One region of the Leclercia sp. W6 genome, then DNA from elsewhere that is predicted to be linked to it. Evidence: predicted binding sites of a transcription regulator. Region 1 holds the regulator's gene; each other region holds the start of a gene.
What was found. The regulator LexA, encoded in region 1, represses DNA repair genes until DNA is damaged. The targets are predictions, from matches to a motif close to TNCTGTATGTACATACAGNA.
Positions count from the first base shown of each region.

Region 2: a site for LexA is predicted at 2,929-2,948, ahead of metR (HTH-type transcriptional regulator MetR). Genes of this name have one in related genera too.
Region 3: a site for LexA is predicted at 3,004-3,023, ahead of rmuC (DNA recombination protein RmuC). Genes of this name have one in related genera too.

Region 1 covers NZ_CP031104.1:3,345,207-3,349,685, reverse strand. The annotation lists gene plsB (glycerol-3-phosphate 1-O-acyltransferase PlsB) at 1-841, opposite strand, end outside; gene DVA43_RS16325 (diacylglycerol kinase) at 997-1,365, shown strand; gene lexA (transcriptional repressor LexA) at 1,475-2,083, shown strand; gene dinF (MATE family efflux transporter DinF) at 2,147-3,466, shown strand; gene DVA43_RS16310 (CsbD family protein) at 3,608-3,817, shown strand; gene zur (zinc uptake transcriptional repressor Zur) at 3,886-4,401, opposite strand.
Region 2 covers NZ_CP031104.1:3,882,545-3,887,023, forward strand. The annotation lists gene pldB (lysophospholipase L2) at 1-248, shown strand, start outside; gene yigL (sugar/pyridoxal phosphate phosphatase YigL) at 274-1,074, shown strand; gene DVA43_RS18980 (carboxylate/amino acid/amine transporter) at 1,157-2,056, shown strand; gene metR (HTH-type transcriptional regulator MetR) at 1,944-2,897, opposite strand; gene metE (5-methyltetrahydropteroyltriglutamate--homocysteine S-methyltransferase) at 3,015-4,479, shown strand, end outside.
Region 3 covers NZ_CP031104.1:3,889,868-3,894,346, reverse strand. The annotation lists gene ubiB (ubiquinone biosynthesis regulatory protein kinase UbiB) at 1-75, opposite strand, end outside; gene ubiJ (ubiquinone biosynthesis protein UbiJ) at 72-677, opposite strand; gene ubiE (bifunctional demethylmenaquinone methyltransferase/2-methoxy-6-polyprenyl-1,4-benzoquinol methylase UbiE) at 691-1,446, opposite strand; gene rmuC (DNA recombination protein RmuC) at 1,536-2,960, opposite strand; gene udp (uridine phosphorylase) at 3,100-3,861, opposite strand; gene DVA43_RS19010 (dienelactone hydrolase family protein) at 4,113-4,479, shown strand, end outside.

The DNA.
Region 1 (4,479 bases):
CCTGATAGAGACGGTTCCAGGTAAAGCTCAGGATACGGTCGCTGAGGCGGATCATCTCGTAGGAGAAGTTGGCGGCAATCTCTTCCATCAGGGCGATGGCGTTTTGCTGCGCCTTCTCATGAGAGATCTTTTTGCTGCGCGCTTCGTCTTCAACGGCACGGGCAATGGCTTTCGACGCCAGCAACTTATTGAACAGATCCTGGCGAGCAGGCAGGCGCGGGCCTACCGCGGCAAGACGCTGGCGGGCAAAGTGCATACGCGCCACGCGGGCCAGCTTCTGGGCGATGGTTTTATCCGTGCCGTGCTCATCGGCCATGCGGCGCAGGGAGACGGAAGGTGAAAAACGGACAAAGCTGTCGCGGCCCAGCCAGTTGACGGCGAAAAACTTCTGCACCCCGTTGAGCATGCGCAACGGCGGATTCTCTTCGCCTTTATCACGCCCCGGACGACGGCCAAACATCACCGATACCGGCACCATCTGCACATCCAGCAGCGGATTGCTGCGGTGCAGGTCGAGGTAATCATGGAACAGCTTAATGGACTCTTCTTTCGGCGTGTACCAGGTGAATACGCGAGGTCCGCCGTGGATAAAGATGTAGCGTGGCAGTTGGGTGCCGTCGATCTCCAGCGGCTCCAGCGGATCCGGGAGATCGTGCGCCAGGCACTGGGCGCGCAGCGTCAGCAAGTCGGCCTTCGAGTTGTAAGGCAAAACGTACATAATAGGACGCGAGGTATCGAGTCCCAATTCCAGCGTGGGAACCGCCGGAATAGACTTGCTTTTTACCAGGACGCTTAATGGTAAATTAAGTAATTTGTAGTAAATTCGTGGCCAGCCAGACATAAACGATGTAAAGCCTCTGGTTAAAAATGCAATTGCGGCGCAAGGATAACAGAAAGCGCGCAAAATTTCTGTTGTTACCCGTCATACTTCCGGCGGCAGCGCAGCGCGCTTAAGCCACCGTTTCTGACGCTATTTTCGAAGAAAGGTTTCTTTTAATGGCCAACAATACCACTGGGTTAACCCGAATCATTAAAGCTGCCGGCTATTCCTGGAAAGGCATTCGTGCTGCCTGGATCAATGAAGCCGCTTTTCGCCAGGAGGGGGTAGCAGTCATCGCGGCGATTATTATTGCCTGCTGGCTGGATGTTGATCCCATCACCCGTGTACTCCTGATTGGATCGGTAATGTTGGTGATGATAGTCGAAATTCTGAACAGTGCGATCGAGGCGGTGGTCGACCGCATTGGCAGCGACTTCCATGAGCTTTCGGGCCGGGCGAAAGATATGGGCTCTGCCGCTGTGCTGATGGCGATTATCGTTGCCCTGTTTACCTGGGTCACGCTGCTTTGGGGACATTTGCGATAAGCCTTCAGAAACCGAACAAGTCTCTGGTTTTTTATGCGGTTTGTGGTTCCAAAATCGCCTTTAGCTGTATATACTCACAGCATAACTGTATATACACCCAGGGGGCGGAATGAAAGCGTTAACGACCAGGCAGCAAGAGGTGTTTGATCTCATTCGGGATCATATCGGCCAGACGGGTATGCCGCCGACGCGTGCAGAAATCGCGCAGCGTCTGGGCTTCCGTTCTCCAAACGCCGCTGAAGAGCACCTGAAAGCCCTGGCGCGTAAGGGTGTGCTTGAGATTGTCTCCGGCGCGTCTCGTGGTATTCGTCTGCTGGTTGAAGCAGAAGAGGGCCTTCCGCTTGTCGGTCGTGTCGCCGCCGGGGAACCGCTGCTGGCGCAACAGCATATTGAAGGCCACTATCAGGTCGATCCGGGCATGTTCAAACCGAGCGCGGACTTCTTGCTGCGCGTCAGCGGGATGTCCATGAAGGATATCGGCATTCTCGACGGCGATCTGCTGGCGGTACATAAAACGCAGGATGTGCGCAACGGCCAGGTCGTTGTGGCGCGCATAGATGATGAAGTGACCGTTAAACGTCTGAAAAAACAGGGCAACACGGTACAGCTGCTGCCGGAAAACAGCGAGTTTTCCCCGATTGTTGTCGATCTGCGTGAACATAACTTTTCCATCGAAGGGCTGGCGGTAGGCGTCATCCGCAACGGTGAATGGTTATAACCTCTTTCTGACAGACTGCGGCAACGCCGCAGTCTGCTTTTCTTTTTTCTCCCGGTCATACACATGTCTCTGCTGACTGCTTCAGACAAGGCGTTGTGGCGTCTTGCCCTCCCGATGATCGTCTCCAATATCAGCGTCCCGCTGCTGGGGCTGGTGGATACCGCCGTTATCGGCCATCTCGACTCTCCGGTCTATCTGGGCGGTGTCGCCATCGGCGCCACGGCAACCAGCTTCCTGTTTATGCTGCTGCTCTTTTTACGCATGAGCACCACCGGGCTCACCGCCCAAGCCTATGGCGCAAAAGATCCGCTGCGTCTGGCCCGGGCGCTGGTGCAGCCGTTGATCCTCGCGCTCGGCGCCGGGTTACTGATTGTGCTGCTGCGCACACCGCTTATCGATCTGGCGCTGCATATCGTGGGCGGCAGCGAGGATGTGCTGCATCAGGCGCGGCGCTTCCTCGAGATCCGCTGGCTCAGCGCCCCGGCATCGCTGGCTAACCTGGTGCTGCTCGGCTGGCTGCTGGGGGTGCAGTATGCCCGGGCACCGGTGATCCTGCTGGTGGTGGGTAACTTGCTCAATATCGTGCTGGATCTATGGCTGGTGATCGGGCTGAAAATGAACGTGCAGGGGGCCGCTCTCGCGACCGCTGTCGCCGAATACGCCACCCTGTTGCTCGGCTTGTGGATGGTCTGGCGGGTGCTGGCTCTGCGCGGCATTTCCCTGGCGCTGCTGAAAGCGAGCTGGCGGGGCAATATCCGCAAGCTGCTGGCCCTGAACCGGGACATTATGCTGCGCTCGCTGCTGCTGCAACTCTGTTTCGGCGCGCTGACGGTGCTGGGCGCGCGTTTGGGGCCGGAGATTATCGCCGTTAACGCCGTGCTGATGACGCTACTCACCTTTACTGCCTACGCGCTGGATGGTTTTGCCTATGCGGTTGAGGCGCACTCCGGGCAGGCCTATGGCGCCCGGGAAAGCGGCCAGCTGCGTGAAGTATGGCGGGCAGCCTGCCGTCAGTCTGGCATGGTGGCGCTGGCCTTCGCGCTTGTCTATGCCCTGGCAGGCAACCCGATCGTGGCGCTGCTGACTTCGCTGCCAGAGCTGCGCGCGCTGGCGAGCCATTATCTTGTCTGGCAGGTGATTTTGCCGGTGGTGGGGGTCTGGTGCTATTTGCTCGACGGCATGTTTATCGGCGCAACCCGTGGCGCAGAGATGCGCAACAGTATGGCCGTCGCGGCCGCCGGGTTTGGTCTGACGCTGTTCACCTTGCCCTGGCTGGGGAATCATGGCCTGTGGCTGGCCCTGAGCGTGTTCCTGGCCCTGCGGGGGCTCTCTCTGGGCTGGATCTGGCACCGGCACTGGCGCAACGGTACCTGGTTTCAATAACGGCTTCACCTTACTGAATGGTAAAAGATTCCGAATAACAAACCCAACGCCGCACGCTTATCTATAATTATTATCACGTCCAGCACGAAATGTATTTCAGGACGAACTTATCCTTAACGACCGAGCGAAGAGGAATCGATGATGAATAAAGACCAAGTCGGCGGTAACTGGAAACAGATCAAAGGTAAAGTAAAAGAACAGTGGGGCGACCTGACTGACGATGACATGACCGTTATCGAAGGTAAACGTGACCAGCTGGTGGGGAAAATTCAGGAACGCTATGGTTATGAGAAAGACCAGGCGGAGAAAGAAGTTGGTGACTGGGAAACCCGTAACAACTATCGCTGGTAACTCAGCGCTACCCGCAGGTACACGGATGTACGCTCAGGGCGACCCTCAGGTCGCCCCTTTTTTTGTGCTCAGCGCGGCTTCTTTTTCAGCTGGATAGAGTGGTCATGCTGGCAATTTTCCTGATGGCGGCAGGCCTCAACTTCCACGCAGTTGCGGCACAGGCCGTGCGCTTCAATCACATTGTGACGCAGGGCAAATCCCATTTTCGCCGCCAGAGTATGCATGATGTCTTCCACCCCTTCCGCGCCTTCTTCCTTCACGCTGCCGCAGCGATCGCAGATAAACATCGCTGAGGTGTGGGTAGGCTGATCGAACAGGTGGCACAGCACATAGCTGTTGGTCGATTCCACTTTATGCACAAAACCCTGCTCAAGCAGAAAATCGAGCGCCCGGTATACGGTAGGGGGCTTTGCCTGCGGCTCGCTTTCGCGCAGCAGATCGAGCAGGTCGTAAGCGCTGATGGCCCCATTTTGCAGGCTCAGCAGGCGCAACACTTCAAGGCGCTGCGGAGTCAGGCGCACATTGCGTTGCGCGCACAGCTTTTCGGCTTGCGCTAACAGTGCCTGCATTGTGGACGTTTCCATTTTGCACCTCGAATAACATGGAATAACAAACCGCCAGTTTACCATGTTCTGGCCTAAACGCCGAGATCCAGCAGGTGT
Region 2 (4,479 bases), 540 kb from region 1:
AAGAGGTATTGGCTGGCGCCGGTCAGGACGATACGCCCACGCTCATCCTTCAGGCTGAAGAGGAGCGGGTAGTAGATAACCGCATGCACGACCGCTTCTGTGAACTGCGAGCCGCAGCCGGTCACCCTTGCGAAGGGGGTAAACCGCTGGTCATAAACGGCGCGTACCATGAGATCCTTTTCGAAAAGGACGCCATGCGCTCAGTCGCACTCCACGCCATCGTCGACTTTTTCGACAGGCATAACTGATATTCACCAGAGGTTAAATTTTTCTATGTACCAGGTTGTCGCGTCTGATTTAGATGGCACGCTGCTCTCCCCCGATCACACTTTATCGCCCTACGCGAAAGAGACCTTAAAGCTCCTGACTGCCCGTGGCGTGAACTTTGTCTTCGCCACCGGCCGCCACCACGTTGATGTGGGGCAGATCCGCGATAATCTGGAGATCAAATCCTACATGATCACCTCCAACGGCGCCCGCGTGCACGATCTGGACGGTAATCTGATCTTCACCCATAACCTCGATCGCGACATCGCCACCGATCTGTTCGGGATCATGCACAACAACCCCGACATCATCACCAACGTCTATCGCGACGACGAGTGGTTTATGAACCGTCACCGCCCGGACGAGATGCGCTTCTTTAAAGAGGCGGTATTCAACTATTCGCTGTATGAGCCGGGTCTGCTGGAGCCGGAAGGCATCAGCAAGGTGTTCTTCACCACCGACAGCCACGAAGCGCTGCTGCCGCTGGAGCAGGCGATTAACGCCCGTTGGGGCGATCGGGTTAACGTCAGCTTCTCTACGCTGACCTGCCTGGAAGTGATGGCGGGCGGCGTCTCCAAGGGGCATGCCCTGGAAGCGGTAGCCAAACGTCTGGGCTTTGATCTTAAGGACTGCATCGCCTTTGGCGACGGTATGAACGATGCCGAAATGCTCTCCATGGCGGGTAAGGGCTGCATTATGGAAAACGCCCACCAGCGCCTGAAAGATCTGCACCCGGAGTTGGAAGTGATCGGCACCAACGGCGACAACGCGGTGCCAAAATATCTGCGTAAGCTGTTTCTTGAATAATCTTCATTTGGTTGTTTAACGTTCAGTTGTCAACCAAAGAGTTCGCTACAATGCCTGTCCATCTTTTCAAGAGACAAGCATTGTGGCGCTACTCATTATCACCACTATTCTGTGGGCCTTCTCCTTTAGCCTGATTGGCGAATACCTTGCCGGTTCGGTCGATAGCTATTTCTCGGTGCTGATGCGCGTGGGGCTGGCGGCGCTGGTGTTCCTGCCGTTCCTGCGTACGCGCGGACAAACGCTGAAAACCATTTTGCTGTACATGCTGGTAGGCGCGATGCAGCTCGGCATCATGTACCTGTTCAGCTTCCGCGCTTACGTCTACCTGTCGGTATCGGAATTCCTGCTGTTTACCGTGCTCACGCCGCTCTATATCACGCTGATTTATGACCTGCTGAGCAAACGCCGTTTGCGCTGGGGCTACCTGCTGAGCGCGGCGCTGGCGGTGTTGGGCGCGGCGATCATTCGCTATGACAAAGTGAGCGACCACTTCTGGACCGGGCTGATGTTCGTCCAGCTCGCCAACATCAGCTTTGCCATCGGCATGGTGGGGTATAAGCGTTTGATGGAAACCCGTCCGATGCCGCAGCACAACGCCTTTGCCTGGTTTTATATGGGGGCGGCGATAGTGGCGGTCGCGGCGTGGTTTATGCTGGGGAACCCACAAAAACTGCCGACCACGACGGTGCAGTGGAGCGTGCTGGTCTGGCTGGGAGTGGTGGCATCCGGGCTGGGTTACTTCATGTGGAACTACGGCGCCACACAGGTGGACGCCGGGACGCTTGGGATCATGAACAACGTTCATGTCCCGGCAGGCCTGCTGGTGAACCTCGCCATCTGGCAGGAACAACCGCACTGGCCGAGCTTCATTATTGGGGGGACGGTGATCCTGGCTTCACTGTGGGTGCATCGCCGTTGGGTCGCTCCGCGCTCCGGACAAACGGCAGATGATCGCAAGCGTGATTCCGCGCTGAGCGAATAAAAGCCTGGGTAACCGGTTGACGCTGCTCGCCATCGCGCACGGCGGCGTACAACCGGCTCCACAATCCCTCGCCCAGGGTTCTGGTCACCACCAGGCCCTGGCGTTCAAAGCTCTCCACCACCCAGTGTGGTAATGCGGCGATCCCCATGCGGGCTGCCACCATCTGAATTAACAGCAGGGTATTGTCCACGCTTTTCAGCTGCGGGCTGATACCCGCCGGCTGCAGGAAGTGACGCCAGATATCCAGACGACTGCGCTGGACCGGGTAGATCAGCAGCGTTTCGGTCGCCAGATCTTCCGGCGTAATGCGCGTTCTGGCAGCCAGCGGATGATCCGGGGCCAGCACCAGGCGTACTTCAAAATCAAACATTGGCGAATAGTGCAGGCCACTGCGCGGCAGAATATCCGAGGTCATGACCAGATCCAGCTCGCCCTGCTGGAGCGACGGCTGCGGGTCAAAGGTCACGCCGGATTTAAAGTCCATCTCCACCTGCGGCCATCTCTGGCGGAAGTTCTCAAGCGCGGGGGTCAGCCACTGGATACAGCTGTGGCACTCAATGGCGATGCGCAGCCGGGTTTGCTGGGGCTCATGGCAGGCCTGCAACGCGCTGGCGATCTGCGGCAACACCTGATTCGCCAGCTGCAGCAGGATCTCACCCTGCGGCGTGAAGCGTAGCGGCTGACTCTTACGCACAAACAGACGAAAGCCAAGGCGCTGTTCCAGATCGCTGAACTGGTGGGAAAGGGCGGATTGCGTCTGGTGCAGCGCCGCCGCCGCCGCCGCAAGAGAGCCGCAGTTCCGCAACGCCTGGAGCGTTTTCAGGTGTTTTATCTCGATCATGAATGTCCTTCACTTCGCCATGAACAATTTGCGCTTGAGGAATATACAGTACCTACACATTATGGAAGTGTAAACATCTGGACGGCTAAATACTGAAAATTCCATAAGGGGCACATCATGACAATTCGCAACCACACCCTCGGTTTCCCGCGCGTCGGCCTGCGCCGCGAGCTGAAAAAAGCGCTCGAAAGCTACTGGGCGGGTAATGCCACCCGTGATGAACTGCTGGCGGTGGGGCGTGAACTCCGTGCCCGCCACTGGGATCAGCAGAAACAGGCGGGCATTGACCTGCTGCCGGTGGGCGATTTCGCCTGGTACGACCATGTTCTGACCACCAGCCTGCTACTTGGCAACGTGCCGGCTCGTCATCAGAGCAAAGATGGATCGGTAGATATCGACACCCTGTTCCGCATTGGCCGTGGCCGTGCGCCAACGGGTGAACCCGCGGCGGCGGCAGAGATGACCAAGTGGTTTAACACCAACTATCACTATATGGTGCCGGAGTTCGTGAAGGGCCAGCAGTTCAGACTGACCTGGACCCAGTTGCTGGATGAGGTGGACGAAGCCCTGGCCCTCGGCCATCAGGTGAAACCTGTTCTGCTGGGGCCGGTAACGTACCTGTGGCTGGGTAAAGTGAAGGGCGAACAGTTTGATCGCCTGAGCCTGCTGAATGAGATCCTGCCGGTGTACCAGCAGGTACTGGGCGAACTGGCGAAACGCGGCGTTGAGTGGGTACAGATCGACGAACCGGCGCTGGTGCTGGAGCTGCCGCAGGCGTGGCTGGATGCCTTCAAACCGGCATACGACGCCCTCGCGGGGCAGGTTAAGCTGCTGCTCACCACCTATTTTGAAGGGGTAACACCAAATCTCGATACCCTCACTGCGCTGCCGGTGCAGGGGTTGCACGTGGATCTGGTGCACGGTAAAGATGACGTAGCAGAACTCCATTCCCGTCTGCCGGCCGACTGGCTGCTCTCTGCCGGGCTGGTGAACGGTCGCAACGTCTGGCGCGCCGATCTGACAGAAAAATATGCTCAGATTAAAGACATCGTCGGCAAACGCGATCTGTGGATCGCCTCATCCTGCTCCCTGCTGCACAGCCCGATCGATCTCAGCGTCGAAACCCGTCTGGATGCCGAAGTGAAGAGCTGGTTTGCCTTCGCCCTGCAAAAATGCGAAGAGCTGACCCTGCTGCGCGATGCGCTGAACAGCGGCGATACGACGGCGATTACCGCATGGAGCGCGCCAATTCAGGCCCGCCGCCACTCTACCCGCGTGCATAACCCGGCCGTTGAGAAACGTCTGGCCGCCATCACCGCGAAGGAGAGCCAGCGTCAGAGTCCTTATGAGGTGCGTGCTGAAGCCCAGCGTGCCCGCTTTAAGCTCCCGGCCTGGCCGACCACCACTATCGGCTCCTTCCCGCAGACCACCGAGATCCGCGGCCTGCGTCTGGACTTCAAAAAGGGCAATCTGGATGCAGGCAACTACCGCACCGGTATCGCTGAACACATCAAGCAGGCGATTGTGGAGCAGGAGCGCCTGGGGCTGGATGTGCTGGTCCACGGCGAAGCCGAGCGTAACG
Region 3 (4,479 bases), 540 kb from region 1:
GATCAACTCATCGAGCCCGTAGCTCAAAAAGGTGTGGATGATAAAATAGAGGCGCCGAATTTCACCTGGCGTCATTTGCCCTCCAGCTTTTCAAGCTTTTTAGTCATTGCATCAACCGAACGTTCAACAGCGGCGGTTTCTTCTGCAAACCATGCTGCTTCCAGCGGCCCGGGGGCCATGCGCCACTCTTCGGTAAGCACCTCCGCAGCATAGCGCTGCTGACGCTGAAAACCTTTTTTCAGCAATGAGGCGCCGCCGCGCAGCACTTTACTGATCCCCTCTGCGGCAATATCGCCCGTCCAGGGGGCCAGCAGTTCTGCCGGATCAAATTCCGCCAGGTCAGCCAGCGAAACGAAGTTTTGTACCACCTGGATATCGCCTTCGACTTCCAGCTCACCGCTACGGATCAGGGCGGTGAGCTGCTGGCGATCGCGCAGTTTAGGTAGCGTACTCATATGGGTGATAACAGAGCAGTCAGCCTCGCCCTCCCACTCGCCCAGCACGTCGAGCTGACGCTCGCTGAATACCAGCACCAGCGGGGTCGAAAACTCTTTTACCACCACACGCAGTACTTTACCGTTCAGTCGCTGGCGTGCCGTTTTGAGCGCGGGCGAGCGATACAGAAAGGTATTGAGTACGTTTTCAACACCGGCTGTGATCAAGGGTTTAAACGGCATCTGCCACCTCCACTCAGAACTTGTACCCGCGATGCAGAGCGACAACGCCCGCGGTCATGTTGAAGTAATCAACATTGTCAAAGCCCGCATCCTGCATCATGGCCTTTAACGTGTCCTGATTAGGGTGCATACGGATGGACTCGGCCAGATAGCGATAGCTGTCGGCGTCGTTAGCAACCACTTCACCAATGCGCGGCAGAATGTGGAAAGAGTAAGCGTCGTACGCTTTGCTCAGCGGTTCAATAATCGGTTTCGAGAACTCCAGCACCAGCAGGCGTCCACCCGGTTTCAGCACGCGGTACATGGAACGCAGCGCTTTCTCTTTATCGGTGACGTTACGCAGACCAAAGGAGATGGTGATGCAGTCAAAAGTGTTATCCGGGAAAGGCAGCGCCTCGGCGTTCGCCTGGACATATTCAACGTTGCCGACCACACCGAGATTGCGCAGTTTCTCACGCCCCATTTTCAGCATGGAGTCGTTGATATCAGCCAGCACAACGCGGCCTGTTTCCCCTACCAGACGCGAGAATTTCGCGGTAAGGTCGCCGGTCCCGCCCGCCAGATCCAGCACCGTTTGCCCACGACGTACGCCGCTACAATCAATAGTGAAGCGCTTCCACAAGCGATGAATGCCGAATGACATCAGGTCATTCATTACATCGTACTTCGCCGCCACGGAATGGAATACGTGGGCCACCATGTCAGCTTTCTGCGCTTTAGCGACAGTCTGAAAGCCAAAGTGCGTTGTGTCTTGTGAATCTTCAACCATCTCAGAGCCTGCTTATCAATCAAATGTACGAGAAGTGTAACAGATTGGGCGAATTTGCCCTACGATTCAACCACCCCAGGAATAACGCCCTACAGGTCTGCCGACGCGTGTGCTTCTGCTAACGTATTGTTTGTCTTTTGAACATCGCCCTCGCCACGCAACCGGTACTCTTCATCCTGGGCGGTGGCCTGCTCGACTAAATCCGGATTAATCTCGCGTTTTACCTCCACGCCAAGGCTGCGGAACGATTCGGCCTGAGCCAGCAGGTTGCCGCGCCCGGAGGCCAGCTTTTTCATCGCCTGGCGGTAATTATCCTGGGCGCGATCCAGGCTCTGCCCAACGGACGACATGTCATCGACGAACAGGCGCATTTTGTCGTACAACCGGCTGGCGCGATCGGCAATCTGCTGGGCATTGCGGCTCTGGTGCTCATAGCGCCACAGATTCGCAATGGTGCGCAGCGCCACCAGCAGCGTGGTCGGGCTCACCAGCATAATGTTGTTTTTCAGCGCTTCGGAGATCAGCTCCGGCTGACGGTCCAGCGCCAGTAAAAAGGCGGGTTCAACCGGGATAAACATAAGCACATAGTCAAGCGAACGCAGGCCGGGTAACTGCTGATAATCTTTACGCCCCAGCAGGCGAATGTGGTTACGCACCGAGGCGATATGCTCCTGCAACGCCGTCTCGCGGGTGTAGTCGTCCTCGGCATTGAAGTAACGCTCGTAGGCCACCAGCGTCATTTTGGCGTCGATGACCACATCCTTCTCCTGCGGCAGGCGGACAATAACATCCGGCTGCATCCGCGCGCGGGATTCTGTTTCGATACTAACCTGGGTCTGATATTCATGCCCTTCACGCAGACCGGAGGCTTCCAGTACGCGGGTCAACACCACTTCGCCCCAGTTACCCTGGGTTTTATTGTCGCCTTTCAGCGCCCGGGTCAGGTTGATCGCCTCCTGGGCCATCTGGGCATTTAGCTGCTGGAGATTGCGAATTTCATGGGCCAGCGTGTGTCGCTCCCGCGCCTCCTGACCAAAGCTGTCCTGCACCTGGCGACGAAAACCGTCCAGCTGTTCGCGCAAGGGAGTCAGCAGAACGTTCAGGCTCTGGCGGTTTTGCTCGTCAACACGGCGGTTGCTCTGTTCAAAGATGCGATTGGCCAGGTTTTCGAACTGCTCGCTCAGGCGCTGTTCGCTGTTAATCATCTGGCGGATTTTGTCTTCCGCATGCAACTGGGTGGATTCCAGGCGGGTGGTGACTTCGCGCAGGTCGGCTTCCAACGAGGTGTTGATATCCCGCAGATTACGCAGTTCGTTATTGAGTAGCTCGCACTCGTCGCGCCAATGTCCGCTTTGCGCCGCCTGTTGTTTCAGCGCGCTTAAGGCAGCCACCATCTCCTCACGTTCGGCCAGCTGATCGGCTTTTTGCTGCGCATGCTGATAGCTGGCGAACAACCAGCCCACGCCGACGCTGACCAGCGCGATAACGACATAAAAAAGGATGGAAATATCCACGACGCCCCCTGCATCAAGGTATGACCCGCACAAAATAGAATTGTGCTGTATAAACGTCCAGTTTGAAAAGGGTTTTCTGCGAGGGGCTACGCAAAGAAAAAGGCCGAACGGGTCGGCCTTTGGCAAAGAAAAGGAGTAATTACAGCAGGCGGCGGGCCGCTTCCACGACAATTTTCACCGCGTGGCTTTCGGTCTGCTTCATGGTCTCGGCGTTCGGGATCTCTTGCTGGGTACGGTTCACAATGACACCCGCGACCATACCGGCACGCAGACCCTGGCTTGCGCACATGGTCAGCAGCGTGGCGGATTCCATTTCATAGTTCATAACGCCCATGGACTGCCACTCTTCCATCGAGCCTTTGAAACGGCTGACCACGCGACCGGAGAAGGTATCGTAGCGCTCCTGGCCCGGGTAGAAGGTGTCAGACGAGGCGGTGACGCCAACGTGGGTGGTTGCGCCAACGGATTTTGCTGCTTCCACCAGCGCGGTGGTGCATTCGAAGTCGGCTACTGCCGGGAATTCCATCGGGGCAAAGTGCAGGCTCGCGCCGTCCAGACGTACAGACGCCGTGGTGACCAGCACGTCGCCAACGTTGATATGCGGCTGGATTGCACCGGTTGTACCGATACGCAGGAAAGTACGGATACCCAGCTGCGCCAGCTCTTCGACGGCAATAGAGGTAGACGGGCCACCGATACCGGTTGAGCACACGATCACCGCTTTACCATCCAGCTCTGCCCGCCAGGTCGTGAATTCGCGATGGGCTGCCAGCTTAACCGGCTTATCCATCAGCGCGGCGATCTTTTCCACACGCTCAGGATCGCCAGGGACGATAGCGAGCGTAGCCCCTTGTAAATCGTTTTTAGTGAGGCCGAGATGAAAAACATCAGACTTAGACATAGAAAACTCCTCTGTGGGTCAGTTTGTCAGCAGAAGCAAAGCGGTACTTTACCGAAGGAACTGGCTTCATTTCGTGATAGACATCACCGCTAATGAAATTGATTGCATTTAATTACCATGAAATAGTGATTAACATCACATTAACGACTTATATCGTTATCTGTTGCACAAAAGATAGCCTGTTTCGGGCACTGTGGATTGTTAACCTGCGGACTATATTTACTTTTGCGCTAATTGGTACGGAGAATGCCATGACTGGAACATCTGGATTTGCCCCTGCTGCTGATCTGCAAGCCTCAACCGTTGTCACTACCTCCGACGAGGCGATTACCGCCGGGGAGACCTCGATTCCGACCCAGGGCGATAATATGCCCGCTTACCATGCCCGGCCCAAAAATGGGCAAGGGGCATTGCCGATCGTCATCGTGGTTCAGGAAATTTTCGGCGTACATGAGCATATTCGCGATATCTGCCGTCGCCTGGCGCTGGAAGGGTATCTGGCGGTCGCGCCGGAGCTCTACTTCCGTCAGGGCGATCCGAACAAGTACAGCGACATCCCTACCCTGTTCAGCAACCTGGTCAGTAAAGTGCCGGACGCGCAGGTGCTGGCGGATCTTG